DNA from 3 places in the Kitasatospora sp. NPDC051164 genome. Region 1 is predicted to be linked to each of the others. Evidence: riboswitches for the same ligand, from Rfam matches in the RefSeq annotation. Region 1 holds a riboswitch; each other region holds the start of a gene.

The links. A riboswitch is a leader RNA that binds a small molecule or an ion and turns the genes downstream of it on or off. The one in region 1 is predicted to bind thiamine pyrophosphate.
Region 2: linked by a shared signal. The riboswitch ahead of ACIBEC_RS13335 (cytosine permease) and the one ahead of thiO (glycine oxidase ThiO) in region 1 are both predicted to bind thiamine pyrophosphate.
Region 3: linked by a shared signal. The riboswitch ahead of thiC (phosphomethylpyrimidine synthase ThiC) and the one ahead of thiO (glycine oxidase ThiO) in region 1 are both predicted to bind thiamine pyrophosphate.

What each region holds. Positions count from the first base shown of each region.
Region 1 is NZ_JBITFB010000004.1:81,295-91,254, reverse strand. Features, by position in the region: gene ACIBEC_RS07475 (class II 3-deoxy-7-phosphoheptulonate synthase) at 1-399, shown strand, start outside; gene ACIBEC_RS07470 ((2Fe-2S)-binding protein) at 578-907, shown strand; gene bfr (bacterioferritin) at 960-1,439, opposite strand; gene ACIBEC_RS07460 (sulfite oxidase-like oxidoreductase) at 1,667-2,296, shown strand; gene pknB (Stk1 family PASTA domain-containing Ser/Thr kinase) at 2,335-4,113, opposite strand; gene ACIBEC_RS07450 (thiazole synthase) at 4,209-5,006, opposite strand; gene thiS (sulfur carrier protein ThiS) at 5,008-5,208, opposite strand; gene thiO (glycine oxidase ThiO) at 5,274-6,452, opposite strand; TPP riboswitch at 6,456-6,568, opposite strand; gene ACIBEC_RS07435 (FAD-dependent oxidoreductase) at 6,710-7,918, shown strand; gene ACIBEC_RS07430 (Rv2175c family DNA-binding protein) at 7,961-8,326, shown strand; gene thiE (thiamine phosphate synthase) at 8,326-8,979, shown strand; gene ACIBEC_RS07420 (polyprenyl synthetase family protein) at 9,092-9,960, opposite strand, start outside.
Region 2 is NZ_JBITFB010000007.1:271,905-281,864, reverse strand. Features, by position in the region: gene ACIBEC_RS13355 (bifunctional DNA primase/polymerase) at 1-244, shown strand, start outside; gene ACIBEC_RS13350 (DUF5926 family protein) at 462-1,445, opposite strand; gene ACIBEC_RS13345 (ATP-binding protein) at 1,583-2,002, opposite strand; gene ACIBEC_RS13340 (glycerophosphodiester phosphodiesterase family protein) at 2,433-3,257, opposite strand; gene ACIBEC_RS13335 (cytosine permease) at 3,364-4,800, opposite strand; TPP riboswitch at 4,793-4,939, opposite strand; gene ACIBEC_RS13330 (trypsin-like peptidase domain-containing protein) at 5,150-7,060, shown strand; tRNA gene ACIBEC_RS13325 (tRNA-Ser) at 7,138-7,225, shown strand; gene ACIBEC_RS13320 (MerR family transcriptional regulator) at 7,356-8,183, shown strand; gene ACIBEC_RS13315 (MFS transporter) at 8,230-9,504, shown strand; gene ACIBEC_RS13310 (FAD-linked oxidase C-terminal domain-containing protein) at 9,759-9,960, shown strand, end outside.
Region 3 is NZ_JBITFB010000018.1:142,966-152,925, reverse strand. Features, by position in the region: gene ACIBEC_RS26605 (cupin domain-containing protein) at 1-210, shown strand, start outside; gene tenA (thiaminase II) at 308-976, shown strand; gene ACIBEC_RS26595 (DUF5326 family protein) at 1,242-1,442, shown strand; TPP riboswitch at 1,632-1,767, shown strand; gene thiC (phosphomethylpyrimidine synthase ThiC) at 1,762-3,576, shown strand; gene ACIBEC_RS26585 (hypothetical protein) at 3,651-3,815, opposite strand; gene ACIBEC_RS26580 (DUF5994 family protein) at 3,851-4,297, shown strand; gene ACIBEC_RS26575 (hypothetical protein) at 4,480-5,277, shown strand; gene ACIBEC_RS26570 (VOC family protein) at 5,496-5,870, opposite strand; gene ACIBEC_RS26565 (dihydrofolate reductase family protein) at 5,912-6,505, opposite strand; gene ACIBEC_RS26560 (LysR family transcriptional regulator) at 6,598-7,551, shown strand; gene ACIBEC_RS26555 (helix-turn-helix transcriptional regulator) at 7,592-8,428, opposite strand; gene ACIBEC_RS26550 (hypothetical protein) at 8,673-9,575, opposite strand; gene ACIBEC_RS26545 (metallophosphoesterase) at 9,804-9,960, opposite strand, start outside.

The DNA of each region.
Region 1 (9,960 bases):
CTGACCTTCATCACCCGGATGGGCGCGGGCAAGATCCGCGAGCACCTGCCCGCCCTGGTGGAGAAGGTCACCGCCTCCGGCGCCAAGCCGGTGTGGATCTGCGACCCGATGCACGGCAACACCTTCGAGGCCTCCAGCGGCCACAAGACCCGCCGCTTCGACGACGTCCTGGACGAGGTCAAGGGCTTCTTCGAGGTGCACCGCGCGCTCGGCACCCACCCGGGCGGCATCCACGTGGAGCTGACCGGCGACGACGTCACCGAGTGCGTCGGCGGCGGCGACGAGGTCATGGTGGACGACCTGCACCAGCGCTACGAGACGGCCTGCGACCCGCGGCTCAACCGCAGCCAGTCGCTGGACCTGGCGTTCCTGGTGGCGGAGATGTACCGGGGGCAGTGAGCCCCGGGCACTGCCGGCCCCCGGCGGTGCCGGATGTGACGTAAGCCCCTCCGGATTCGGGATTCCCGAGCACGGAGGGGCTTTTTCGTACCCGGATCGCCGGGTAAGGTGAGGCTTAGTGAACTAAGGCAAGCCTTAGTCAAGATCCACTCCGTACTTCACCCCGGGAGAGACCGCGATGTTCGTGTGCATGTGCCATGCGGTCACCGAGGACCAGGTGAAGAAGGCGATCGACGGGGGTGCCAACACCCCCCGCCAGATAGCGAAGGGCTGCAAGGCCGGCACCGACTGCGGGTCCTGCGTGCGCCGGATCCAGGCGCTGCTCGGCGAGCACGGCGCCCGGCCCTGCCCGACCGCCCGGCTGGCCGCGAAGCTCGGCCTCGCCGAACCGGAGCCGCAGCCCGCGCCCGACGCCGTGCCGGCTGCCGCTGTGCCGGCCGCCGCCGTTGCTCCGGCGAGGCTTGCCGCGGGTCCGATCGCCCCGGTGGTCACGCTGCGCGTCGCCTGAGGCCGGATCCCCGGGGTCCAAGCCTGGCGTCTGAGGCCCGGCACCTGAGGCCTCAGGACTCCGGCTGCTCGATGAGCTGGGCGATGTAGAGCGCCTCGCCGAGCTTCTCCAGGAGCTCCAGCTGGGTGTCGAGGTAGTCGATGTGGTGCTCCTCGTCGGCCAGGATGTCCTCGAAGATGTTCGCCGAGGTGACGTCGTTCTTGGCCCGCATCACCACGATCCCGCGCTTGAGCCGGTCGATCGCCTCGACCTCGATCTGCCGGTCGGCCTCGAACATCTCCTTGACGGTCTGGCCGATCCGGACGTGGAACAGCCGCTGGTAGTTGGGCAGCCCCTCCAGGAACAGGATCCGGTCGGTGAGCGTCTCGGCGTGCTTCATCTCGTCGAAGGACTCGTGCCGGGTGTACTTGGCGAGCTTCGTCCAGCCGAAGTTCTCCTGCATCTTGGCGTGCAGGAAGTACTGGTTGATCGCGGTCAGCTCGGCGGTGAGCTGTTCGTTGAGGAACTCGATGACCTCGGGATCGCCCTGCATGGCGGTGCCTCCTGCGCTCGTCCTGGAGTAAGTCCTGCGCTGGGCATCCTGGCACCGTAATGGGAAGTAATTCCAGTAAGTTCACACTCACTAGGACATGTGTCGGAATATCCGATTTGGTCGGAGTCGGCCGATGGGCGATCGACGGTTGGCCCGTCCGGGCGGGGCGTGAATCCGCGCCAAGGGGCGCGCGTCGTCGTCCGTCCGCCGTCTGTCACCATGGATCCATGGGTCAGTCCAAACACGAACCGCTGCCGCCGTCTGACCCGAGGCTCCCCCCGGGCCAGCGCGAACAGCGCGGCTGGCCCGCCCTGCACTACGGGCCGGTACCCCGCTTCAAGCCGCTGACCTGGGACCTCCAGGTGTTCGGCGCCACCGCCTCGGCGGAGAAGCACAGCTGGGACTTCGAGGGCTTCAACGCCCTGCCGCGCACCACCGTCGTCGCGGACCTGCACTGCGTGACCAAGTTCTCCGTGCTCGGCAACGAGTGGACGGGCGTGTCGGCCGCCGCCGTGCTCGACCTGGTGCCCCCGGCGCCCGGCGTCACCCATGTGATGGTCTGGGCCGAGTACGGCTACAGCGCCAACCTGCGGCTCGCCGACTTCGCCGACCCGCGCACCCTGCTCGCCACCCACCGCAACGGCGAGGCGCTGACCGCCGAGCACGGCTTCCCGGTTCGGCTCGTGGTGCCGCAGCTCTACGCCTGGAAGGGCCCCAAGTGGGTCCGCGCGGTGGAGTACATGCGGGCCGACCGGCGAGGCTTCTGGGAGGAACGCGGCTACCACAACCTCGCCGACCCCTGGGGCGAGCAGCGCTACTCCTACCAGGAGGAGCCGGGCGAGGGCCCGCTGCGCTGAGCCCGGCCGCAACGGCCGCAACGGCCGGGGCAGGGTGCCTAGAAGAGCGAGAAGCGGACCGTCACCGCACTGTGCTGCGGCCGCCGCTCCCCGGCCGCCGGGGACTGGCCGTTCACCTTGACCGCGCCGAACACGTCCCAGCCGGTGGTCTGCATCGTGAAGCCCGCTGCCTGCAGCGCCTTCTGCGCCTCGTCCTTGGTCAGCCCGGTGACGTTCGGGACCGGCACCATGCCCTTGCTGACCACCAGCGAGACCACGGCGTTCTCCTGCAGCTGCTGCCCGGCCGCCGGCGAGCTGCTGATCACCGAGCCCTCCGGGACGTTGTCGTCGTACGTCTCGGTCACGCTGCCCTTGGACAGCTGGGCGCCGGCCAGGGCCGCGGCGGCGTCGGCGGCGCTCTTGCCGACGAGGTCCGGCACCGCGACCCGCTTGGGCCCCTTGGAGACGGTGACGGTGATGCTGTCGCTCCGGCGGGTGCGCGCGCCCACCCCGGGGTCGGTGGAGATCACCTGTCCGGACGGGACGGACTCGCTGAACGCCTCGACGAACTTGCCGTGCAGACCCTCCTTGTCCAGGATTCGCTGCGCCTCGGCCCGGTCCTTGCCGAGCACCCCGGGCACCGAGCCGTACAGCCCCTCGGACAGCCCGTAGGTGGCACCGCCGACCGCCAGCACCAGCGCGGTCAGCACGGAGGCCCAGATCAGCGCCTTGCGGGGGATCCGGCGCAGCAGGCCGGGCCGGCGCTCGCGCGACGGGGCCGGCTCGTCGTACGGGCGCGGCTCGGTGAGCAGCTGGTCCATCAGCTCCGGCGGCACGTCCAGCACGCTGGTGCGCTCCGGCGGCGGGGCGTCGGCGGGCCGCGGCAGCGGCTGGATCACCGAGGTCGGCTCGCTGGTCGGATAGCGCGGGCTCGGCCGGGTGGAGGCCGGCGGCTCGGCGTCCAGCTCGGCCGGGGTGAGGGTGCGGCGGACCCGCTGGAGCGCGGCGAGCAGCTCGACCGCATCGTACGGGCGGGCGTCGGCGACCCGGGCGCAGGCGCCGGCCACTATGGCGTCCAGCTCCGGGCCGACCGCCGGGGCGACCAGGGAGGGGGCGGGGACGTTCTCGTGCAGGTGCTTGTACATGACCTGGACGGGGTTGTCGCCGGTGTGCGGGCGGCGGCCGGTGAGCATCTCGTAGAGCAGGATGCCGGCCGCGTAGACGTCGACCCGCTGGTCGGTGGGGGCGTCCGGGAGGATCTGCTCGGGGGCCAGGTAGGAGACGGTGCCCAGGACCGTGCCACCGGTGGCGGTGCTGGTCGAGGTGGGCGCGCCGTCGGCGGCGCCGAGCACCCGGACCAGGCCGAAGTCGGCGACCTTGACCAGGCCGCTCTCGGTGATCAGCACGTTCTCCGGCTTGACGTCGCGGTGGACGAGCCCGGCCCGGTGGGCGGCGCCGAGGGCGGCGAGCACCGGCTCCAGGACGTCCAGCGCGGCCCGGACGGAGAGCGCGCCGCGGTCGCGCAGCAGGTCGCGCAGGGTGCGGCCGGGCACGTACTCCATGGCGAGGAAAACGTTTCCGCCGTCCGCGCCCTGGTCGAAGACGTTGACCACATTGGGGTGGGTGAGCTTGGCGACCGCCTTGGCCTCGCGGATGAAGCGGCTGGTGAAGGCCTCGTCCCCGGCCAGCGCGGGGTGCATCACCTTGAGGGCGACCACCCGGTCCAGTCGGGTGTCGGTGCCCTTGTAGACGGTGGACATCCCGCCGGTCGCGATGCGCTGCTCGACCCGGTACCGGTTGTCGAGCAGGGCGCCGATCAGCGGGTCGTGCAGTGCCATGTCCACCCGGCGAGTCTAGTGCCGGGCCGGGCGGCCGGACCCGGAGGACGCCGCCCCGGGGCCCGGCTGTGCCCGGCTTGTGACACGCCGGTGCTTCAGAAGGCAGGCCGCTCCCGGGTGTCCAGGTCGGCCCGGCCGGCCATCGCGGAGGAGGCCTCGGCGTGGAAGCGGCGCGGGATGCGCCCCGCCCGGTGGGCGAGCCGGCCCGCCTCGGCGCCGTGCCGCATCGCCTCGGCCATCAGCACCGGGTCCTGAGCCCGGGTCACCGCGGAGGCCAGCATCACCGCGGCGCAGCCCAGCTCCATCGCCAGCGCGACGTCGGAGGCGGTGCCGGCGCCCGCGTCCAGGATCACCGGGACGCCCGCACTCTCCACGATCAACTGGAAGTTGTGCGGGTTGCGGATGCCGAGACCGGAGCCGATCGGCGAGCCCAGCGGCATGATCGCGGCGCAGCCGACGTCCTCCAGCTTGCGGGCCAGCACCGGGTCGTCGTTGGTGTACGGCAGCACCGTGAAGCCGTCGTCGACCAGGGTCTCGGCGGCGTCCAGCAGCTCGATCGGGTCCGGCAGGAGGGTCCGCTCGTCGGCGATCACCTCCAGCTTCACCCAGTCGGTGCCGAGCGCCTCGCGGGCCAGCCGGGCGGTCAGCACGGCCTCGCCGGCGGTGAAGCAGCCGGCCGTGTTGGGCAGCACGCGGATGCCGTTGCGGGTCAGCACGTCCAGGACGGAGCCCTGGGTGCCCGCGTCGACCCGGCGCATCGCGACGGTGGTCAGCTCGGTGCCGGAGGCGAGCAGCGCACGCTCCAGCACCTCCAGGCTCGGCGCGCCGCCGGTGCCCATGATCAGCCGGGAGGAGAAGCTCGTCCCGGCGATGGTCAGCAGGTCGTCGGCCATCTCAGCCTCCCTGCACGGCGGTGAGGATCTCGACCCGGTCGCCCGCGGTCAGCGGCGTCTCGGACCACGAACTGCGGGGCACCACGGCCTCGTTGAGGGCGGCGGCGACGCCGGAGTTGGCCCGGCTGACGGTGGCCACCACCTCGGCGAGGGTCGTCGCGGCGGGCACCTCGCGGGGCTTGCCGTTGACGGTCAGTGCGATCTCGTCCGGGCCGGTTTCGTTCGGTGCGATCTCGTTCGGGCCGGTTTCGTTCGGTGCGATCTCGGTCATGCCAGGGCCTTCGTGGTGGGGCGAGCGGGGGTGGGGGAGAACCGGGTGGGGGTGAACGGCTGTGCCAGTTCGGGGAGTTCGCCGGTGGCCAGGTACTCGGAGAGCAGGTCGGCGGTCACCGGGGTGAGCAGCACGCCGTTGCGGTAGTGGCCGGTGGCGGCGACCAGCCCGGGCAGTGACGTCGGGCCGAGCAGCGGCGCGTTGTCGGGCGAGCCCGGGCGCAGACCGGCCGAGGTCTCGGCGAGCGGGAGTTCGGTGAGACCCGGGACCAACTCGTGCGCGTCGCGCAGGAGTTCGTACACCCCGCCGGCGGTGACCGTGGTGTCGTAGCCCTGCTCCTCGGTGGTCGCGCCGATCACCAGCTCGCCGTTCTCCCGCGGTACCAGGTAGATGTGCCGGCCGCGCACCACGGCGCGGACGTTGCGGGAGAGGAACGGCCGGTAGGCGTCGGGGACCCGCAGGCGCAGCACCTGTCCCTTCACCGGGCGGATCGCGGGCAGCACGCCCTCGGGCAGACCGGCCAGCCGGTGGCTGTGCGGGCCGGCGGCGAGCACGACCTGGTCGGCGGTCACGGTCTCGTGCGTGCTCAGGCGGGCGCCGACCGCGCGGCCGCCCTCGACCAGCAGCTCAACCGCCTCGGCGGCCCGGACGACGACGCCGGCGCGCTCCCCGGCCGACAGCAGCGCGGTGAGCATCCGCCGGCCGTCCACCTGGTGGTCGTCCGCGACGTGCAGGCCGCCGCGCACCCCGGGGGCGAGCATCGGCTCCAGCCTGCGGGCCTCCCGGCCGGTCAGCCAGGTCGAGTCCAGGCCCAGCCGCCGGTGGAATGCGTGCAGTTCGCGCAGTTCCTCGCGGTCGTCGGAGTCCAGCGCGACGGCGATCGTGCCGCACTGGCGGTAGCCGGTGTCCTGGCCGCCGCTCGCCTCCGTGAGTTCGGCGACGAAGTCCGCGTACCGCTCGTTGGAGGCCATGCCGAGGCGCAGCAGCGGCTCCTCGCCGTACTGGAGCTCGGTGACCGGGGCGAGCATCCCGGCCGCGACCTTGCCCGCCCCGCCGCCGGGGGTGGGGTCGACCACGACGGTCCGCAGCCCGCGCTGCGCCGCCCGCCAGGCGACGGCGAGGCCGATGATGCCCCCGCCGATCACCAGGACGTCGGGTGGGGCGCCTGATGGCATGCGTGTCAAAGCTGCTCTTCTCCCTTCGCCGGTATGACCCGGATCAGGTTCGGACGGTCGCAGGCCGTGCCAGCCCGCCTCTCAGCCCGGTTCGCCGGGCTCCCGTGATGGTGTCCCCACCATAACGCCGGGGCCCGGCCCGGCCGAAGGGCCGGACGAAGGGTGGACCGGGGGAGGCGGAAGGGGGCCGCTCGGCGCGAGGCCGCGCCTGAACGAAGGGTGGACGGCCCGGAAGCGGTGGCGTCGCGCTGAGTACAGTGACGGGCGTGGCAGAGCTGAGCGGGACGGATCAGGTGGTCGTCGTCGGGGCCGGGCTGGCCGGGGCGCAGTGCGCCCTGAAGCTGCGGCAGGGCGGTTGGCGGGGGCGGATCACGCTGGTCGGCGAGGAGCCGCACGCGCCGTACGACCGGCCACCGCTCTCCAAGGACGTGCTGCTCGGCAAGAGCGACAGCACCACCCTGGACATCGACTACGCGCACCTCGGCATCGAGGTCCGCACCGGGCGCCGGGCCACCGGCCTCACCCCCGGCGTGCTGCACACCGACGCCGGCGACCTCCCGTACGGCTCGCTGGTGATCGCCACCGGCGCCGTCCCGCGCGCCCTGCCCGGCGCCGAGCGGGCCCACCTGCTGCACACCCTGGACGACGCGCTGGCGCTGCGCGCGCTGCTGCGCCCCGGCCTGCGGCTGGTGCTGGTCGGCGCGGGCTGGATCGGCGCCGAGGTGTCCACCGCCGCCCGCGAGGCGGGCTGCGAGGTGACCGTGGTCGAGGCGGGCCCGGCGCCGCTGCCCGGCGCGCTGCCGACCGCGATCGGCTCGGCGATGGCCGCCTGGTACGCCGAGGCCGGCGTCGACCTGCGCTGCGGGGTCGGCGTGGCCGCCGTCGAGCCCGGCGCGGTGCTGCTGGCGGACGGCTCGCACCTGCCCGCCGACGAGGTGGTGGTCGGCATCGGCGCCCGGCCCGCGACCGAGTGGCTGGCTGGCTCCGGCGTCGAACTGGACGGGACCGGCGCCATCGTGGTGGACGCGAGGCTGCGCACCAGCCTGCCCGGTGTCTTCGCGGCCGGGGACTGCGTCAGCTACCCCTCGGCCCGGGCCGGCGGCCGGCTGGCCGTCCAGCACTGGGACCACGCGCTGCAGTCCGGCGAGGCGGCGGCCGCCGCCGTCCTCGGTGCGGACGCGCCGCCGTACGACCCGGTGCCGTACTTCTGGTCGGAGCAGTTCGGGCGGATGGTCCAGTACGTGGGCCGGCACGCCGAGGGCGACGAGCCGCTGTGGCGGGGCAGTCCGCAGGACGGCTCCTGGGCGGTGCTCTGGCTGCGCGACGGGGTGCCGAGCGCGCTGCTGACCGTGGACCGGCCGCGCGACCTCACCCAGGGCCGGAAGCTGATCGAACGCGGTACGGCGCTGGACCCGGCCCGCGCGGCGGACCCCTCGGTTCCGCTGAAGTCGGCGGTCGCCGGGTAGCGGCTGGTGCGCGGCGGGCCGCGGAGGTGGCAGTCTGGTGGCGTGAGTGAGATCGAAAGCAAGATTGAAGCCCTGGTCGCCGAGTGGATGTACCTCCCCGACATCTCCGAGCAGTGGGGGGTGCGCGTCACCGAGGTGCGCGACCTGGTCCGCAGCGGCGGCCTGATCGCCGTCCGGCGGGGCCCGAACAAGTCGCTGCAGGTCCCTGCGGCGTTCATCGACGGCCAGGGGCTGGTCAAGCACCTGTCCGGCACCCTGACCGTGCTGCGCGACTGCGGGTACAACGACGTGGAGATCCTGGAGTGGCTCTTCACCGAGGACCCGTCGCTGCCCGGCAGCCCGATCCAGGCACTGCGGGAGAACCGCGGCACCGAGGTCAAGCGCCGCGCCCAGGCGATGCTGATCTGATGGCGGCGGACACGCCGCGCGCCCGCCTGGCGGACGCGCGCCTCTACCTGTGCACCGACGCCCGCCGCGAGCAGGGCGACCTCGCCGAGTTCCTCGACGCGGCGCTGGCGGGCGGGGTGGACATCGTCCAGCTGCGTGACAAGGGCCTGGAGGCCAAGCAGGAGCTGGCGGCCCTGGAGGTCTTCGCCGACGCCTGCCGTCGGCACGGCAAGCTGCTGTCCGTCAACGACCGCGCCGACGTCGCCCACGCGGCCCGGCCGGACGTGCTGCACCTCGGCCAGGACGACCTGCCGGTGCCGGCCGCCCGGGCGATCCTCGGCGAGGACGTCCTGATCGGCCGGTCCTGCCACGCCGAGTCCGAGGTGGACGCGGCGGTCGCCGAACCCGGGGTGGACTACTTCTGCACCGGCCCGGTCTGGCCGACCCCGACCAAGCCGGGCCGCCCGGCGCCGGGCATCGGCCTGGTCTCGTACGCGGCGAAGCAGGCCACCGACCGGCCGTGGTTCGCCATCGGCGGGATCGACCTCGGCAACCTGGACGAGGTGCTGGCCGCCGGTGCCCGCCGGATCGTCGTGGTCCGGGCCATCACCGCCGCAGAGGACCCGCGGGCGGCCGCCGCCGAGCTGTCCCGCCGGGTGCGCGCGGCGCTCTGACCGCCGCCGAGGACCGCCTTTGAGGCCGTCGCCGTCCGCCAGTACTCGCGGACGGTGGCGGTCTCGGCCACTTTCTCAGTACTTGCGGACGGTTGCGGCCTCGGCCACGTCTTCAGTACTTGCGGATGGTGGCGGCCTCGGCCAGTGCCAGCAGCACCCCGCGGGCCCGTTCGTCCACCAGCGGGGCCGCCTGCAGCGCGGCCAGCGACTGCCGCATCAGCTCCTCGATCCGGTGCTCCACCAGCTCGGGCGCGCCGCTGTGGGCGACCAGTTCGCGCAGCCCGGCAACCTCCTCGGGTGCCAGGTCCGGCGCGCCGAGCCGCTCGTCCAGGTGCCGGGCGTCGGCGGTGGGCAGGCCGCGCATCGCGTGCGCGACCAGCAGGGTGCGCTTGCCCTCGCGCAGGTCGTCCCCGGCCGGCTTTCCGGTGACCGCCGGGTCCCCGAAGACGCCGAGCAGGTCGTCCCGCAGCTGGAAGGCCTCGCCCAGTGGCAGCCCGAACGCCCCGAGGGCCTCGACCAGCTCGGGTCCGGCCCCGGCCAGCAGTGCTCCGACCTGCAGCGGGCGTTCGATCGTGTACTTCGCGGACTTGTAGTGCAGCACCGTCTGCGCCCGGTCCAGCGCGCCCTCGTCCGTCGAGTCGCCGGCCACCGGCTCCAGCACGTCCAGGTACTGGCCGAGCATGACCTCGGTGCGCATCAGGTCGAACACCGGCTTGGCGGCCAGCACGGCGGCCGGCTCCAGGCCGGACCGCAGGAACAGCTCGTCGCACCAGATCAGCAGCAGGTCGCCGAGCAGCACCGCGGCCGAGGCGCCGTACTGCTCGCGGTCCCCGCGCCAGCCGCTGTCGCGGTGCAGTGCCTCGAAGCGGCGGTGGATCGAGGGCAGGCCGCGGCGGGTGTCGCTGCGGTCCATCAGGTCGTCGTGCACCAGGGCACTCGCCTGGAGCAGTTCCAGGGCGGCGGCCGCGTTGGCGATCCCGT
Region 2 (9,960 bases), on a different contig from region 1:
GTACTCGCTGGACGTGCTCGGCGAGATGCTCGCCCAACTCCCTTGGGTGCCGGGCTCGGTGCGCTACCACGGGTCGGGCGGCTTCCTGTCGCTGCCGCCCGGCGGGTCGGCCGGCCCGGTGCGCTGGGTGCTGGCGCCGCGACCGGGTGCGGGCGGCGGGGTCTGGCTGCCGCAGGTCGGGCCGCTGCTGGGCGAGTTGGTGGAGGCGACGGTCCGGCTGGACAGCGGCCGCTCGGCGTACTGATCCGCGGTGATCCACGCGGTCGTCGGAAGGGCCGTCGGAAGGGGCCGTCCGGAAAACAAAAGATCCGGCCGCTGGCGACGGGGGATGCACCAGCGACCGGACTCTTTAGACAGTAACAAGGATCCGCGCCCGCGCCAATTTCCAAGACGCCCTCCACGCCTGGAAATTGCGCGTTCACGGCGACAATGTGACGCGTATCACGCGGATCCTGCGTGCTTTAGTTCAAGGTGACCTGACGGTTCACCAGGTTCGCGCGGGCGCGCCGCTCCTCGGCGGTCAGCGGGGTTCCGTCGGCGAGGACGGCGGTGAGCCGCTCGCCGAACTCGGCGGCCGGCTTCTCGCAGTCGGCGGCCGTCATCGCGAGCGGCAGATCCCACACCGGGACGGTCAGGCCGTGCGCGCGGAACGAGCCGACCAGGCGGGTGTCCGGGCCGAGCGAGGCCTCACCGGCGGCGTTCAGCCGGGCCAGCGCGTCCAGCAGCTGCTCCTCGGGCACGGTCATCACCCAGCGCAGGTGGTTCTTGTCCGGGGTGCCGCACCAGTAGGCGGCGTCGACGCTGCCCAGCTTCTCGGTCGGGATGGCCGAGGCGTTGGCGCGCTCCAGGGAGGCGGCGACCTCGCCGGTGGCGGTCTCGGCGTCCTCCAGCCAGAACTCGAAGCCGGTGTGCACGACGGGCGCGAACACGGCCGTGGTGTCCAACAGGTCCTGCAGGCGGCGCCCGCCCGGGACGGTCCGGCGGGCCGGCACCGGGGTGCCCGGCTCGGTGGCCAGGGCCAGCTCCAGGGCGTCCGCGAGGTCGCGGCTGAGGTCGCCGGAGGCGGACTGGGTCTGCAGACCGAGCAGGATCGAGCCGTCCTGGCGGCGCAGGGCCGGCCAGGCCAGCGGCAGCACGGTGGCCAGAGTCACCGACGGGACGTCGCCCTCGGCGCCCTCGGCCACGCCGGGGGCCAGCGTCAGCGGCACCGTGGCGGCGGGCACCAGCTCGCGCAGCGCCACCCAGTCGGCCTCGCCCGACAGGCCCTCGAACGGGCGGTGCACCAGCTCCTGCACCGCGTGCGAGGCCTCCCGGCCGTGGCAGGCCTTGTAGCGGCGGCCCGAGCCGCAGGGGCAGTCCTCGCGGGCCCCGACCACGGGGATCTCGCCCGTGACGGCGGTGGTGGACTGGCGCTGCGGCGCCTTCTTGGCGGCCTTCTTGCCCATGGTGCGGCTCTCCCGGGAACGGTGGTCCTGTGTCCCGGGAAGCCTACTGACGTTCCTGCGGCACCCGCGCTTCCCCCGGCGCGCGCGAACGCGCCGGGGCGGGGCGGGGCGGGCAGACGGGGCGGGCGTACGGGGCTCTACGCGCTACGGGCGTCGCCTCCGGTGCGCCGGGCGTGCCGGGCGCGGGCGGGCAGCGCCGCCCAGACCGTCACCTCGCCGGGCGCGTCGCGCACGCCCCAGTCGCCGGCCAGCTGGTCGACGATGCTCAGGCCGCGGCCACCGCGCGAGGTCAGCGAGGGACGGGCGGGCAGCGGCCGGGTGGCCGCGCCGCCGTCGGTGACCTCCAGCGTCAGCATGCCGTCCGCGTGCAGCTGCCAGCGGACCAGCACACCGCCGTCCGGCTCGTCCGTGCCTTCGCGGTGCTCCGGGCCGCCGGGCGCGGGATGCGTCCCGGACGGGACGCCGACCAGCACCTGCCCGAGCACCTCGGCTCGCGTGCCGCGACCGAGCGCCGGCAGCGGGCCGAGCGGACGGGCGTACCGGCACGCATTGCTCAACAGTTCGGAAAGGATCAGAACAGCATCATCGATGACCGGTTCCGGTATCTTCCGGTCACCCAGATCTCGACGCAGTCGGCGCCGTGCGACCCCGACACCCGCTGGGCCGTGCGGCACTGCCATGGTCGATGAAGTCGGCACTTCACGCGCCACCATCAACGCCACCCCCGGACCTCCTTCAGCGTATGCCGAGGGAGAGATGCCCCTTGGTAATGCGTCGGAAACGAGCACCGGGCGATCCCGCGAGCCCATTTCGAGCGTGGCGACCGAGGGTCGACATGAGGTCATTCCATGCTCACCCTCTGTCGTCCGAGGGCAAGAATTTCCGGCAATATCGTGCGAGGAAGGTTTGACTGCCGACCAGAGTGATCAGTGCGCACCGGTACGGCCGTCGGTGCGGCCGTCGGTACGTCGGCGGATCACCGTCCGGTCACCGCCCGAGCTGCGCCAGCACCTCGGCGGGCCGGTTGGTGATGATCGCGGAAACGCCGAGTTCCAGGCAGAGTTCGACGTCGGCCGGTTCGTCCACCGTCCACACGTGCACCTCGTGCCCCAGCTCCCGCAGCCGGGTCACCAGCTGCGGACGGGCCCGCACCAGCTCGATGCCCGGCCCGGCGATCCGCGCACCGCCCGGCAGCGGCGCACCCTCGCGCAGTTTGCCGAGCAGCGGCAGCGTCCGCTCGAACAGGAACACCCGCCGGTACTCCGGCGCGGCGGCGGCCACCCGGTTCAGCGCGATCGACGAGAAGCTCATGATCCGGGCGGACGGGCGGTCGCCCTCCCGGGCCGCGCCGATCTTGAACCGCTCCAGCATCCGCAGCAGCTCGGCCTCCACCAGGCCGCGGAAGCGCACCGGGTGCTTGGTCTCGATCGCCAGGTCCACCGGGCGGCCGCAGTCCACCACCAGCTCCAGCAGACGCTCCAGCGGCAGCACGCCGCGCAGCTCCGGGTCGGTACTGGGGCGGCCGGTCTTCCAGGCCCCGAAGTCGTACGACTGCAGCTCGGCGAGCGTCATCGCCGAGACGGTGCCGCGGCCGTTGGACACCCGGCCGATCCGCCGGTCGTGCACGCAGACCAGGTGGCCGTCGGCCGTCACCCGGACGTCGCACTCCACCGCGTCCGCGCCCTCGTCGAGCGCGCGCCGGTAGGCCGCGAGGGTGTGTTCGGGCAGGGCGTGGGAGGAACCGCGGTGGGCGATCACCTGGACGGACGGCGCGGTGCGCGCCTCCGGCGAGGACAGGTCTGGGCTGGTCACAGGGCCAACGATAGGCGGCGGAGGTAACGCGGAGGCGAAGACGGCCCCAACCTGTGGGGCCGTCTCCGGGTGCCGGGTTCGGGTACCCGGCACCCGGCACCCGGCGTCAGCGCGCGGCGCGGCGGGAGAGCGGGGTGAGCGCCCAGGTGGCCAGGGCCGGCACCAGGAAGGCGAACAGCGAGGCCGAGGTCCACTCCTGCGGGGTGAAGTGCAGGGCCTCCTGGGCGGAGGTCCAGAAGTTCGTCCACCAGTCGGCGACCTTGGTCGGCGAGATGAACTGGTAGACGGCGAAGCCCAGCACCCACGGCAGCAGCATCGTCCAGCGGGCGGGCGCGTCCTCGGAGAGGTTCCAGCCGCGGCGCCCGGCGCCGAGGAAGAAGTCCACCGCCAGCACCGCCAGCAGCGGCACGAACACCGAGCCGATCAGGCCGAGGAAGCTGTAGTAGGTGTCGGTGAACTGGTCGATCTGCAGCGCCAGCACGGTGGTCAGCACGCCGATCACGCCGCTCAGCACCCGGCGGTCCACCCGCGGCAGCAGGTTCTGCACCGACATCGCGGTCGAGTACACGTTGGCGAACGACTGGTCCGTCTCGCGCAGCACCAGCACCAGCAGGAACAGCCAGCCGGCCCAGACGCCGAGGAAGGAGTCGAAGAGCTTGTTCGGGTCGCCACCGGACTGCAGCAGCGCCATCAGGCCGAGCACGTAGCACCAGACCTGGGCGATCGTGTAGCCGGAGAAGCTGCCCCAGAACGCCGAGCGCGGGGTGCGCGAGTGCCGGGTGTAGTCGGCGGCCAGCGGGACGAAGGAGATCGACACCGCGATCATCGCGTCGGTCGCGCCCAGGAAGCCGTGCCAGTTGCCGGCGCCCGGGTCCGGCACGCCCTGGCGGCCCAGCTGGACCGTGAAGTACACCATCGCGACGGCGACCGCCCCGGCCACGAAGCGGCGCAGTACCGCGATCGAGCCCAGCGGCCAGATGGTCAGCGCGGTCGTCAGCGCGCCCGCGAGCAGCACGAACAGCCAGCGGTAGCCGGTGGTGTGGGCGACGGTCTGGGCGCCCGCCGAGATCGTCAGCAGCTCGAACACGCCCCAGCCGACGCACTGCACGATGTTCAGCACCGTCGGCAGGTACGACAGCCGGGTGCCGAACAGCCCGCGCAGGTTCGCCATCGCGGGGGCGCCGGTCCGGGCGCCGATCAGCGCGGCCACGCCGAGCATCGCGGTGCCGACCGCCGTACCGACCACGATCGCGGTCACCGCGGCGGCCAGCGACAGCTCGCTGCCGGGGGCGCCGAGCACGGTGGCGGCGGTCGAGAAGCCGATCAGGCTGACGCCCAGGTTCATCCAGAGCGCGAAGTGGTCCCGGAAGCGCAGCGTGCGCGGCGGCTCGGTGTCCAGGACCAGCGGCGCCTCGACGCGCTCGGAACGGTCCCGCACGGCGGTCGCCGTGGTGGCCGCGGCAGTGGTCGCCGCAGCGGTGGACTCGGGGAAGTCCTTGGACGCGGCAGCGTCCGAAGAAGAGGATGACGAAGCAGACGGCATGGCCGATACTCCCTACGCCGGCATTACCCGGACAGGTTCCGGCGGTCAGCGCCCCCTCGACCGTCCGCCTCGCTCGCGTGGCGTACGGTCGACATGCGCACTCTCAGCCTGGTCGGTCCAAGCTCCCGCGTGTCAGTTTGGAGCGACAGGCTAACCGGCACAGGGGTGAACACCCAAGGCCAGGGCGTGCGCGGTCCGCATCGCGGGACGCCCGGCGGGGAGGGGGGAGCCCTCGGCCGTCGGCACCGGCTAAGGATTCTTATGAGTTCTTCAGAGGGGTCCTTACGGCAATCGAATCGACAGTGCGAAAAACTATGGTCCTTGGTTCTGCCAGCTATGGAGGTCGTCCGTGAGCACCGAGCGCGAGGTTGGGCCCACCGGGCCGCAGGGGGAGCAGCCCGCCGGCCAGGGGGCGGCTGAGTCCGCTCCCGAAGGCCCCGCTCAGGGCGGGCACCAGTCGACCATGGCCTTCCGCCGGGTCCCCGAGCCGGAGGCGGCCACCGGCGAGACCGTCCCCGCCGAGGCCGCCCCGGCGGACGCGGCGCCGACGGACGGCGGGCACAAGCAGACCATGGCGTTCCGTCGGGTGCCCGAACCCGAGGCGGCCACCGGCGAGGCCGGCACGGCCGAGACCGTCCCGGCCGAGGGCGGGCACAAGCCCACCGTCGCCTTCACCAAGGTCCCCGCGCCGGAGGCCCCGGCGGCCGCGCCCGAGGCAGCCGCCCCGCCGGTGGCGCCCGCCGCGCCGGTCGCCGAGGAGCACGCCGTCGACCCGGCCACCGGGTACATCGACGCGCCGCCGCCGGTCCTGCCGCCCGCCGCGCCCGTGGCCCCGGCGGCAGCGCCCGTGGCCCCGGCGCTGCCGCCGGCCGCCAACCCGTACGCCACCCCGACCCACGGCGTCCCCGCCGCCGGTGCGCACGACGCGTACGGCGCCGCCGCAGCCGCCCCCGGTACCCCGGCGGCCCCCGGCGCGCCCGCCGCGCACGGCCACCACCCGTTCGGTGCGGGCCAGCCGCTCGGCGGCTGGGGCCCGACCCACGACGCCACCTCCGGCGGCGCGGGCTACCCCGGCGGCCCGGCGGGCCCGCTCGGCTACCCGGCCGACTACCCCGGCGGCCCGGACGGCGGCGGCCCGCGCAAGAAGCGCGGCGGACTGGTCGCCCTGATCGCTGCCGTCGCACTGGTCGCCGGTGTGGCCGGCGGCGCGCTCGGCGTGACCGTGGCCGACCGCAACGACAGCAGCAGCTCCGCGGACGACCACCGCAGCACCACCGTCCAGGCCAGCGACACCCAGAAGAACGAGCCCTCCCCCGGCTCGATCGCCGCCATCGCGCAGAAGGCGCTGCCCAGCGTCGTCACCATCAAGGCGCAGGGCAACGGCGAGTCCGGCACCGGCACCGGCTTCGTCTTCGACACCGAGGGCCACATCCTCACCAACAACCACGTGGTCGCGCCGACCCTCAACGGCGGCAAGCTGACCGTCAAGTTCGCCGACGGCACCTCGTACAACGCCTCGGTGCTGGGCCACGCCGAGGGCTACGACGTCGCCGTGGTCAAGATCGACAACCCGCCGAAGAGCAAGTTGGCCCCGCTGCCGCTGGCCGACTCCGACAAGGTCAACGTCGGCGACGCCACCGTCGCGATCGGCGCGCCGTACGGCCTGGAGTCCACCGTCACCAGCGGCATCATCAGCGCCAAGGACCGCCCGGTCGCCTCCGGCGACGACACCGGCTCGCAGGCCTCGTACATGAACGCCCTGCAGACCGACGCCTCGATCAACCCCGGCAACTCCGGCGGCCCGCTGCTCGACTCCGGCGGCGCCGTGGTCGGCATCAACTCGGCGATCCAGTCCAACGCCTCCGCCAACGGCCGGGCCGGCAGCATCGGCCTGGGCTTCGCCATCCCGATCAACCAGGCCAAGTGGGTCGCGGACACCCTGATCAAGACCGGCAAGCCGGTCTACGCCAAGCTCGACGTGCTGCGCAACGACGACTACAAGGGCGACGGCGCGCAGATCCAGACCAAGGACATCCAGGGCCAGCCCGCCGTCACCCCCGGCGGCGCCGCCGACAAGGCCGGCCTCAAGCCGGGCGACGTCATCACCAAGCTCGGCGGCGTGCCGATCGAGAACGGCCCCGCCCTGGTCAGCCGGATCTGGACGCACAAGCCCGGCGAGACCGTCGACGTCGAGTACACCCGCAACGGCCAGACCCTCACCACCAAGGTCACCCTCGGCCAGCGCGACGGCGACCAGTGACCGCCGCCCGCTGACCCGCGACGCCGCGAAACCGTGTGCGCCGAACCCCGCGGGACCCGTTAGGCTGACCTCCGCCTGGAGAGCTGCCCGAGCGGCCTAAGGGAACAGTCTTGAAAACTGTCGTGGCGTGACCCGTCACCGTGGGTTCGAATCCCACGCTCTCCGCTGGTAGGAGAACCACCTGCTCAGGGCGGGTGCCGACATCAAGTCGGCACCCGCCCTCGGTGTTTCCGGGGAGCGGTCCGGCGGTCGGGGTTGACCCTGACACCGTGGGAGGCGATGGGGTGGACGCATCATGTTGAACATCGGAGACTTCGCCAGCCACGGCCGGGTGTCGGTGCGGATGCTGCGCCACTACGACGCGATCGGCCTGCTACGGCCCGCCCGGGTGGACCCGGTCAGCGGCTACCGCTCGTACGAGGCGGCCCAACTCGCCCGGCTCAACCGGGTGATCGCGCTCAAGGAGCTCGGCTTCACGCTGCAGCAGGTGCGGGCCGTCCTGGACGACGAGGTGGACGCCGCCGAACTGCGCGGGATGCTGCGGCTGCGGCGGGCCCAACTCGCCGAGGCGATCGCGGCGGACGAGCTGCGGCTGGCCCGGGTGGAGGCGAGGCTCCGGACGATCGAGAGTGAGGGGACCATGTCCACGCACGATGTCGTGGTGAAGCCGGTGCCGTCCGTCCGGGTGGCCCAACTGGCCGGTGTGGCCGCGAGTTACGAGCCCGAGGACATCACGCCGGTGATCGGCCCGCTGTTCGACGAGCTGTGCCGGCGGCTGGCCGCGGCCGGGATCGAAGCGACCGGCCCGTCCGTCGCCCGGTACGAGGACGCGCCGGAGGGTGACGGCTCGGTGCTGATCCTGGTCGCCGTCCCGGTCGGGCTGTCGGTGCGGCCGGGCGCGCACGACTTCGAGGTGCTCGACCTGCCGCCGATCGGGGAGGCGGCGACCATCGTGCACCGCGGCTCGATGGACGCAGTGCTCGGCACCGTCCAGGAACTGGCCCGCTTCATCGAGGAGAACGGCTACCGCTCGGCCGGGTACGCCCGGGAGCTGTACCTGGAGTGCCCGGACGACCAGGCCGGGTGGGTCACCGAGCTCCAGGAGCCGGTGGTCCGCCGGTAGACCGCGCTTGCCCTCGACCGGGTCGAGGGTCCTAGCGTCGCCCGGCATGACCACCGCCACCGCTACCGGTACCGCCACCGCTACCGGTACCGCCCCCGCTGCCGGTACCGCCGCTGCCACCGCCACCGCCACTGCCGCGCGGGCGCCGCTGCCCGTGCCGTACCTGCTCTGGCTGGCCGGGACCCAGGCCGGACTGCTGGGCGACGCCGCGCTCTACTTCGCCCTCGGCTGGGCCGCCACCGCGCACGGCGGCGGGGCGGCCGGCCTCGTCCTGACCGCGATCACCGTGCCGCGGACGGCACTGGTCCTGCTGGGCGGTGCGGTCGCGGACCGGTTCGGCGCCCGCCGCGTGATGCTCGCCGGGGACACGGTGATGCTGGTCGCGACCGCAGCCATCGCGCTCGTCGCGGGCAGCCGGGGCACGCCGCTGTGGCTGCTGGTCGCGGCGGCGGCCGTGATCGGAACCGTCGATGCCTTCTACCTCCCGGCGAGCGGGTCGATGCCCGGCCGGCTGGTGCCGGACGAGCGGCTGCCCCGGGCACTCGCGCTGCGCCAGGCCGGAGGGCAGAGCGCCGTCCTGCTCGGGGCGCCGCTGGGCGGCCTGCTGGTCGCTGTCGGCGGGTTGCCCGGTGCGGCGGTGGCGGACGCGGTGAGCTTCGGGGTCGTCCTGCTGGTCCTGCTGTGGGTCCGGCCCCGGGAGGAGACGCCGTCCGCCGCGCCGGCCGGCCTGCTGCGCGAGGCGGCGTCCGGCGTCCGGCTCGCCCTGCGCGACCCGCTGCTGCGGGCCGCGCTGCTGCTCACCGGCGCGGCCGCCGGGGCACTGCTGCCGGTGGTGTCGCTCCTCGGCCCGCTGCTCGCCAGGGCGCACGGCTGGACGGCGGGAACGGCTGGACTGGTGAGCGGCGGACAGGCGGCCGGGGTGCTCACCGTGGCCGGCCTGGTCGCCTGGCGGGGCGCGCTCGCCGGGGCGGGTGTCGGGGCGGCGGCCGGGCTCTGCACGGCGTCGGCGGGGATCGCGCTGCTGGCGCTCGCCGCGGGGCCGGTGGCGGCGTTGGCGGGCAGCGTGGTGGCGGGCGTCGGCTCGGGGCTCTTCGCCTGCCATCTCGGACCGCTGGTGCTGACCGGCGCACCGCCCTCCCATCTCTCCCGTGTACAGGCCCTGTTGACGCTCGTGCAGAGCGTGTCCCTGGTGCTGTCGAACGCCCTGCTGGGCCTGCTCGCGGATGCGGCGGGCGCCGCCCTGCCCACCCTCCTCTGCGCCCTCGTCACCGCCACCGCCGGCCTCACCGCCCTGGCCACTCCCACCCTCCGCCGGGCCTGACCCGCAGCGGGCGCCCTGCCCACCCGCCCCGCGACGCCCACACGGCCGGGCCCTCGCCGATTCCCCGCCCCGCCGGACGCCCTCCGCACCCTGTCCAGGGCCACTCGCCCCACACGGCCCCTGAACTCCGCCCCTTCCGCTCGCCGCCGCCGGGCGGCCTCCCCGCCCGCCCAGGGGCCCACTTGCCCCACCACCGGCACGCGGGCAGAGTGCGGAGGTGGAGGCTGGTCGGGCGGCGAGCGGAGGCAGCGGCGATGGGTGATCTGACGGACCGACTGGCGCAGGGCCTCCCGGCCGGGGCCGTGGTGGTGGACCCCGATGTGACCGCCGCGTACAGCCGCGACATGGCGGGGTTCTGTGCGGCCGGCGTCCCTGCCGTGGTGGTGTTCCCGGAGACGGTCGAGCAGGTGCGGCACGTGATGCGCACCGCGACCGAGTTGCGGGTGCCCGTGGTAC
Region 3 (9,960 bases), on a different contig from region 1:
TCCCCCGGCGACACCGACCCGCAGACCGCGCACGACCAGGACGAGATCTACCAGGTGATCAGCGGCCGGGCCGAGCTGACCGTCGGCACCGAGACCGCGACCGTCGCGCGCGGCACCGTGGCGTACGTCCCGGCCGGCACCCCGCACCGGTTCCACCACATCACCGAGGAACTGCGGGTCCTGGTCGTGTTCTCGCCGCCCGAGGCCTGAACGCCGGGGCCGAACGCCGGGACCGAACGTCGGGGCCTGCACGCCGGGCCTGAACGTCTGGGCCTGGGCCCCGGCCCGGCCGTCTAGGGTCGTTCGTATGACCCGCAGCCTCACCGAAGAACTCTGGGCGGCCATCGAGCCGGTCTACGCCGAGATCCTGGCCCACCCCTTCCTCGCCGGCCTCACCGACGGCACCCTGCCGCGCGAGGCCTTCCGCCACTTCGTCGTCCAGGACTCGCACTACCTGCGCGACTACGCCCGCGCCCTCGCCGTCTGCGCCGCCAAGGCGCCCGGTGAGGAGGACGTCCGGGCCTTCGCCGACGACGCGGTCGGCGCGCTGGCCGCCGAGCAGGGCATGCACGCCGAGTTCCTGACCGCCTTCGGCGGCACCGCCGCGCAGGCCGCCGCCGAACCGGTGCTGCCCACCACCCGGGCCTACACCAGCTACCTGCTGGCCACCGTCTACGGCGGCTCCTTCGCCGAGGCCGTCGGCGCGGTACTGCCCTGCTACTGGATCTATGCCCGGGTCGGCGAGGCGCTGCTCGCCCAGGGCTCCCCCGACCCGCTCTACGCCAAGTGGATCGCCACCTACGGCGACGAGGCGTTCCAGTCGGTGGTCCGCCGGGTGCTGGCGCTCACCGACCGGCTCGGCGAGGAGCTCTCCCCGGTCGAACGCCGCAAGGTGGTCGAGCACTTCGTGACCACCTCGCGCTACGAGTGGATGTTCTGGGACGCCGCCTGGCGCGGCGAGCGCTGGCCGGTCTGACCGGCGGTGGACCGGCGGCGGACCGGCGTCTGCCCCGCGCGGTTCCCGGGCGGTGCGGCGCGGTCCTTCTCGGGGGCCGTCTAGGGGATCTCCCCGGAGGTCGGCGGAGGGTCTCCCCGGGGGTCGGGGTCGGGGTGATCTCGGGGTTCTCTCCGGGCCGTTGGGCCTCGTTCCGGCACTCGGACCCCCGTACGATCGAAGTATCGAAAGCAAGCGGGATGCGGCACCGGACGGCGGCCGACCCGAGGGGAGAAGAGGAACGGACATGGCTGAGCTCTGGAAGTCGCTGCCCTCGTGGGTGCGCAACATCGTCATCCCGGTGCTGGTCCTGGTGCTGGCCTGGAACGTCGTCGCCTTCGTCTTCGGCGTCGTCGGGGCGCTGCTGAGCATCGCGATCAAGCTGCTGGTGGTGGTCGGCATCGCGGCCGCCGTGGTGATCCTGGTGAAGAAGGCCGCCAAGAGCTGACCCCGCTCCTCCACCGCCGCCCTGAGGCCCGGTCCCCGTCACGGGGAGCCGGGCCTCGGGCGTTCCCCGAGCCGAGGGGATCCGCCGGTGAGCCTGCCCGTCGCTCCGCCCGTGGCGTCACCCGTGGACCCCCTCTGGACCTGCGGCAATCGGCTCGCTACGGTGTTGGGCGTCATGTGCAGGCAACACCGCCTGCGACGCGGGAGCTCGGAGCACCGGGCTGAGAGGACGCTGACCGGACCGTCGACGGACGGACCGACGGCTGCGTCGACCGCAGGAACCTGGACCGGGTAATGCCGGCGTAGGGAGTAGAGGTCAGATGACCACGTTCGAAGCACAGCCGCAGCCTGCCCAGAGCACCCCCAGCAGTGAGCGCACCGGCTACCCGACCCCGGCCTGGCGCAAGGCCTACCGCGAGGGATCCCGCCCCGACCTGCGGGTCCCCTACCGCGAGGTGCGGCTCACCAACGGCAAGGCCGTCCCGCTGTACGACACCTCCGGCCCGTACACCGACGCGTCGTACGAGCCCGACGTCCGGCGCGGCCTGCCCGCGCTGCGCGACGCCTGGATCCGCCAGCGCGGCGACGTCGAGGAGTACGACGGCCGCGAGGCGCGCCCCGAGGACGACGGGATCAAGCACACCGCGCCGCGCGGCGGAAACCTGCGCAACCTGGACGCCGTCTTCCCCGGCCGCCCGCGCCGCCCGCTGCGTGGCCGCGGCGGTGCCGCCGTCACCCAACTCGCCTACGCCAAGCGGGGCGTGGTGACCCCCGAGATGGAATACGTGGCACTGCGCGAGGGCCTGGCGCCCGAGTTCGTGCGGGCCGAGGTGGCCCGCGGCCGGGCCGTCATCCCGGTCAACGTGAACCACCCGGAGGTGGAGCCGGCCATCATCGGCACCAACTTCCTGGTGAAGATCAACGCCAACATCGGCAACTCCGCCGTCACCTCCTCGATCGAGGAGGAGGTGGAGAAGATGACCTGGGCCACCCGCTGGGGTGCCGACACCGTCATGGACCTCTCCACCGGCCGCAACATCCACACCACCCGCGAGTGGATCCTGCGCAACTCCCCTGTGCCGATCGGCACCGTGCCGCTCTACCAGGCCCTGGAGAAGGTGGACGGCAAGGCCGAGGAGCTGAGCTGGGAGGTCTACCGGGACACCATCATCGAGCAGTGCGAGCAGGGCGTCGACTACATGACCGTCCACGCCGGCGTGCTGCTGCGCTACGTCCCCCTCACCGCCCGCCGCAAGACCGGCATCGTCTCCCGCGGCGGCTCGATCATGGCCGCCTGGTGCCTGGCGCACCACCAGGAGAACTTCCTCTACACCAACTTCGAGGAACTCTGCGACATCCTGGCCACCTACGACGTCACCTTCTCGCTCGGTGACGGCCTGCGCCCCGGCTCGATCGCCGACGCCAACGACGAGGCGCAGTTCGCCGAGCTGCAGACCCTCGGCGAGCTCGGCCGGATCGCCCGCGAGCGCGACGTCCAGGTCATGATCGAGGGCCCGGGCCACGTCCCGATGCACAAGATCAAGGAGAACATGGATCTCCAGAAGGAGATCTGCGACGAGGCGCCGTTCTACACCCTCGGCCCGCTCACCACCGACGTCGCCCCCGGCTACGACCACATCACCTCCGGCATCGGCGCCGCGATGATCGCCTGGTGGGGCACCGCCATGCTCTGCTACGTCACGCCCAAGGAGCACCTGGGCCTGCCCAACCGGGACGACGTCAAGACCGGCGTGATCACCTACAAGATCGCCGCCCACGCCGCCGACCTGGCCAAGGGCCACCCCGGCGCCCAGGAATGGGACGACGCCCTCTCCGACGCCCGCTTCGAATTCCGCTGGGAGGACCAGTTCAACCTGGCCCTCGACCCGGAGACCGCCCGCGCCTTCCACGACGAGACCCTCCCAGCCGAACCCGCCAAGACGGCCCACTTCTGCTCCATGTGCGGCCCGAAGTTCTGCTCGATGAAGATCTCCCAGAAGATCCGCGACGAACACGGCGACGGCGCGACGGCCGTGGCATCCGGCTACGACGCCGAAGCCGAAGCCGGCATGCAGGCCATGTCCGAGGAGTTCAAGGCCCAGGGCAACCGGGTCTACCTCCCGCTGGCCGACTGACGCTGATGCCTGGTTGACGGCGTGCTCCGGGAGGCCGACAGGTCTCCCGGGGCGGCGCCCCGGCGGCGCGACGTTCAGGCGGGCCCGGCGGCGAGCAGGCGGTTGTCGTCGGCTGTCCGGTCGTCGCAGGGGTCCACGGCGTCGGCGACCGTGACCTGGGAGACCGCTGCGGAGTACCGTGGGAGACAACCGAGGACATTCCGAATATCGGCATTCGCGCTGGTGTCGCCCTGGGTCATGATTGGTCCCTCGTGGACCAGACGGGCGGCCTCACATGATGCCGGTCCCCCTTCCCACGCCTTCCTCCTCCGGGCCGTGGTCCGTGCCCGGTGTTCCGCTCCTGCCACGCCTGGTGCTGGAGCCGACGATGACTCGGGAGGGGATCTTCGACGGCGCGTGGTGGCCCCGCTCGAACCACATCCTGGCCGAGCTGCCGGACCTGATCACCGCGCTCGGCGCCCACCTCGGGCCGATCGTTCGGGTCGGCCTCGACACCTTGGCCTGGGGCGAGGTGCCCCGGTCCCTCATGGTGAACGGCCTCCTGGTCAAGATCAACTGGTTCGCCGGCAGTGACGCGACGATCAGTGTCACCCGGGGCTTCCAGGACCACTTCCTCCTCCTGGTGGTACCGCCCCGCACCGATCCGAAGAGCGCTTCCTCGGCGATGGCAGGTGCCTCGGCAACCGGAAACCACACCCCGGCGGCCGAACTCCTGCGTTGAGCCGGCTGCCGGTGGCTTCCCCTGCGCTGGTTCAAGGCCCAGGGCAACCGGATCTGCCTCCCGCCGGCGGACTGACGACGCACCGACCCGGGCGCTGCTCCGGGAGGACTTCCTGGAGCAGCGCTTCGGCTGCGCAGAAATCTGCTCGGTGACATGGGGCCGTGCCTGGGATGATCCATGCCATGCAGCCTTGGAACGCCTTGAGCCCGGCCGAGCAGACGCTGATGCGCCGCGGTCTGTGGCAGTCCGCCCTGGCCGGAACGGTCCAGCAGTACGGAATTGATCTCCGGTGGGCCGGGGAACAGGGCGCTCCGCCGCCGCGCAGCTACACCCGGGACGAACAGCGCGCGCTGGTACCGCAGTTGGCCGCGGTTGCCCTGGACCTCGTCGAGCGCGGCCTGCTCACCGTCCGGATACGGCAGGGTCTCGGCGCTGCCCCGACCGATCCGGTCGTGACCGGCTCGCAACTGCAGGACGTCCTGGCCGAACCGGCCAACTGGCTCTGGAGTCCGAAGACCGCAGCGACGTTCGACCTGCACGCCACCGAGTCCGCGCGCGAGTCGTGGGACATGAGCGAGCTTCCGGCCGCGACCGGTGACGGGCTGCCCGACTGGGACGAGCTCACCCGCGAGCAACAGAAGGTGCTGGTCTGCGCCGCCGAGTCCAGCGGGATGCTCACCGGGCCGTTCGGCATCTGGGAAGATCTGCCGACCGAGCTGACCGGCGTGGAGCTCTCCGAGTGGGTCGATCGCCAGCTCGTTCCCCTGTTCCCGTACGTGCGTGAGGGCTGGATCGAGGTCCGCCACTTCCCCGTGGAGAGCGATGCTTTCACGGTGATACCGCTCGACGACCTCCGAACCGCCTTCGCGGACCGCTCCCTCCGCTACGACGACGACGGCGACGACTGGGGGGTGGGTCTCGGCTGCGTCTTCACGTACACGGGACTGGCCGTCATGCGCAGTGACGGGAGCGTGGCCTGAGGCAGCCGACTGACGTTCGACCGAGGTTCGACCGACGTGAAGCGTCTCCATGGGCGCGCATGCCGCTGTCCGGGGCTGCCGCCTGCTCGCCCGGGATGCCGCCACGCGCTACCGCACCCACTTCCCGACCGTTCAGCTGTTTCCACTGACGGCTGTTCGGCTCGTGGCGGGTTGAAGTGCCGCCCCGGCCCTCCCCTGTGAGGTCGGGGCGGCACCCGTCAGCGGGGGTACCAGCGGAGTTCGACGGTGTTGCCGTCGGGGTCCTGGACGTAGACGGAGGTGGCCGTGCCGCGGGCGCCGTAGCGGGAGACCGGGCCCTCGAGGACGGTGAAGGTGCCGGAGTCGATGACCTCCTGCCAGTCGAGGGGCTCGACGGTGAGGCAGATGTGGTCGACGTTGGACTCGTTCCGGGGGCGGCTGGTCAGGTCGATGATGGTCTCGGCGGTGACCCGGACGGACGGGAAGGGCGCCTTCCCGGCGCGCCATTCGTCGACGCGGACGGGCTCCAGGCCCAGGAGGCCCGAGTAGAAGGCCAGGGAGCGTTCGACGTCCGAGACGTTGAGGACGAGGTGGTCGAAGGCGACGACGCGCATGGGTGGGTTCCTTCGGTGGGTGGGGGAGGGGAGGGTGGGGGTCAGGCCTGCTGGTAGTGCAGGTGGACCACGCCGGTGCTGAAGGTGACCGAGTGGGCGAGTCGCAGGGGGATCCGGTCCTGCTCGGTGAACAGGCGGATGCCGGGGCCCAGGACGATCGGGTGGACGAGCAGGTGGAGGTCGTCGATCAGCCCGGCGCGCAGCAGGGTGCGGGTGAGCATGATGCTGCCGGAGAGGCTGATGTTACGGCCCGGCTGCCGCTTGAGCTCGGTCAGTTCGGCGACGAGGTCGCCGCCGAGGACGGTGGAGTTGTTCCACTCGGCCTTGTCGAGCGTGGTGGAGGCGACCAGCTTGGGGATCGCGTTGAGGGCGTCCGCCATGTCGCCGCTCTGGAGCGGCCAGGTGGCGGCGAAGGCCTCGTAGGTGCGGCGGCCGAGCAGCAGGGTGTCGGCCGCGGCGGCGAGGCCGCCGACGACGGCGCCCATCTCCTCGTTGAGATAGGGGAAGTGCCAGGTCTCGGGGGCCTCGACGACGCCGTCGAGGGACATGAAGAGGCCTGCGGTGATCCGACGGCCGGTGGCGGCGGCGGTGTCGGCGGGGGTGCTGGGGGCGGTGCCGGTGGCGGCGCTGGTCATGGGGGCCTTCGGGTTCGGCGGTGGTACTGCCGCGGGCGGTTCGGCGCGGCTGGTGACGGGCTCTACGATCCTCCGGGCCAGACCTTCCATCAATGTCCGATGAACGTACGATCGTTGAGCTGAATTCAACGATCGAGGGGTGGCGCGGGATGCTGGAGCGGTTGGAGATCGAGGTCCTCCTCGCGCTCGCCGAGGAGCTGCACTTCGGCCGGACCGCCGAGCGCCTGCACCTGACCACCGGGCGGGTCAGTCAGGTGGTGAAGAAGCTGGAGCGCCGGATCGGCGGCCCGCTGTTCGAGCGCACCAGCCGGTCGGTCCGACTCACCGCCGTGGGGCGGCAGTTGGTCGATGACCTGGTCCCGGTGGTGGAGGCGACGGCGGCGGCCCTGCGTCGGGCGGAGGACGCCAGCCGGGGGGTCACCGGGCGGCTGCGGGTGGCGTTCCTCGGCGAGTGGACGGCGCCGCTGCTGCTCAAGGCGGCCGCGCTGTTCGGCGAGCGGCACCCCGACTGCCGGGTCGACGTCTGCGAGGTCCAGCTCTCCAACTCCCGGGCGAGCTTGGTGGACGGCTCGGTGGACGTGCTGATCGCCTCCTACCCGTTCGACGGCATGGCCCGCGGCCCGGTCCTGTTGACCGAGCAGCGGGTCCTCGCGGTGGCCGCCGGGCATCCGCTGGCCGGGGAACGGTCGGTGTCGATCGAGGTGCTCGCCGACCACCCCGTGGTGCAGTACCCGGCGGTCACCTCGGTGGGCTTCAAGCGGGACCGCACCCCCGGCCACACCCCGGCCGGCCGCCCGGTGCCCAAGGGCCCGTCCGGCGGCACGTTCTCCGAGATGCTCAGCCTGGTCGCCATGGGCCGCGGCGTGCTGCCGGTCGGCGAGCACTCGCGCCGCTACTACCCCCGCCCGGACGTCGCCTATGTGCCGATCCACGACGCGCCCCCGATCGAGCGCGGCCCGGTGTGGCGGGAGGGGAACACGACGGCGCGGGTGCTGGCGTTCGTGCGGGCGGCGGCGGACGCCGCCGGGGTGGCGGGGGCCGGGTGACGGAGGTGGGGGTGCGCCGGTCCTCACGAGATCCCGGTCCTCACGAGATGGCGCGCAGGCGGGGCGGGGCCGGGGTGAGGAGGCGGTCGAGGTGGGCGGCGGTCTCGTCGTCGGCGGGGAGGAGGACCAGGAGCTGCTGGGAGTCGGCGGGCAGGTCCAGGGTCTCGCGGTGGAGGCGGAGTTCGGGGCCGGCGGGGTGGTGGAGGCGGAGCGGGCCGCGGCGGGGGACGAGGTGGTTGCCGAGACGGCGGGTGAACTCGGGGCCGGCGACGGGGGCGAGTTCGGTGCTGAGCCATTCGGAGGCCTCGGCGGAGGGGCCGAGCCAGAGGTCGAAGGCCTGCTCGTCGGCGATGTCGTGCCAGTCGGCGAAGAGGTCGTGGGCGCGCGGGTCGGTGAAGACGTAGCGGGTGAGGTTGGGGGCCGGGTTGTCGAGCAGGCCGGCCGCGCCGAGGACGGCCGCGTAGCCGCTGGTGTGGGCGAGGACGTCGCCGAGCCGGTTGGTGACGGCGGCGATGCCGGGTTCGAGCAGCCGCAGGGTTTCGCGGACGGTGGAGCGGATCTCGCGGGGCGCCGGGGCGGGCCGGGTGCGTCCGGCGCACGCGCCGCCGGTGATCTTCGTGAGGTAGCGCAGGTGGTTGCGTTCGGCGGGGTCGAGGCTGAGGGCGTCGGCCAGCGCGTTGACGACGGCGGTGGAGGGGTTGCGGTCGCGGCCCTGTTCCAGCCTCGTCAGGTACTCGACGCTGATGCCGGCGCGGACGGCGAGGTCGGAGCGGCGCAGCCCGGGTGAGCGGCGGCGGCCGTGGTCGGGCAGGCCCAGTGTCTCCGGCTGGATGCTGTCGCGTTTGGCGCGGATGAAGTCCCCCAGTGGTGTGCCCATATGACGAGCGTAGGTCGGGTGGCGGCGCGGAGCCTGGCCCTGCTGGGACCAGCCTGAGCGCGGCCTGCAGAGCCGTCGGTCCGGTGTGCGGTGGTCGGGTCCGTCCGGTGCTCATCGCTGTCCCCCCACGCCGGTGTTCTCTTGTGCGTCCAGCCTGGCGGAGTGACGACGTGCGGGGGAGTCCCCGTGGGTTGAGCTCGAACTCGGATTCGGATTCGGCAGGGGGAGTTCGGCGGCCGACGGCTCAGGTGACGTCGTCGGGGCCGGTGAAGGCGGGCGGGGTGTAGCCGGGGCCGGTGAAGTCGGGGGTGGTGAACGCGGCGGGGCGGGACGTGCGGCCCTCGGGGTCGGTGAGGCCGTCGGGGCCGGGGCTGGTGAAGGCGGGGGAGGTGTAGCCCGGGCTGCTGAAGTCGGGGCTGCTGAAGTCGGGTCCTTCGGCGGTGCCGGGATCAGGAGCGGGTTCGGAGGCGGGTTCGGAGGCGGGTTCGGAGGCGGGTTCGCGCCCGGGTACCGGCGGGAGTGCGGCGTGCAGGTAGGGCAGGAGGCCGCGCTCGCGCAGGGCGGTGCGCCATTCGGTGCGGGCGTCGGCGAGTTCGGCGGCGAGTTCCGGGTCGGTGCCGGCCGGGGCGGCGGTGCCGTCGCGTATGGCGGTGAGGAGGAGTCCGACGATGCCGATGGCCATCGCGGCGACCCCGGCGGCGAGGGCGACCCAGCCGGCGGTGACGAGGGACCGGGCGAGGGCGAGGTCCGGCTCGGCGGCGCGCAGCAGGTAGCCGACCAGCAGCAGGAAGAGGGCGGCGGCCCAGGCGAGGATCGGGGTGAGCACGGTGAGGACGGGGAAGAGTCCGGCGCCGCCGTTCGCGGAGCGCAGTTGGGTGAGCAGGCCGGGGGCGGTGGGTTCGGTGCCGGGTGGGGGTGGGGGTGTGGCGCGCAGGCTGTCGCGCAGCCGGGTGTAGTGCGCGTATTCGGTGGCGGCTGCGGCGTTGATGCCGTCGGCGTCGCGCAGCGCGCGGATGCGCAGCTGGTCGGTGGTGTGCGCGCCGGGCGCGCGCAGGGCGGTGAGGACGGTGCGGTCGCGCAGGGCTTCGGCGAGGAGGCGCTCGTACTCCGGGCGGTCCTCGGCGAGCAGCGGCGGGGGGTTGGACATGGGGACCCCGTTCGTGCGGACTCCGGTTCGCTCCGCCCCGGGGGCGCGGGCGCCCTCAGGACGCCGAAACGGGCGCGGAGGCGGGCCGCCGGACGGGCGGCCGGGTGTGGTGTGCCTCATGGTAGGGGCGGGTGTGCCCGGGCTGACAGTCGGTTTCCGGAATTTCGCGCCCCGGGCCGCGCGCGTGCGACGGCCCGAGCGCTGGGAACAACTGTTCGATGACGGCTGTCAGTTGATGGGCAGTCGGGCGACCAGCAGGCGCCCCTCCATGGTGACGCCGCCGTCCATCGCCACCGCGAGGTCGTCCGCGTACACGTACGGTCCGGGGATGTGCGGGGGCTGGCCGTCGTCCGCGTGCACCGCGCCGGTGAGGTACGGGATGGGG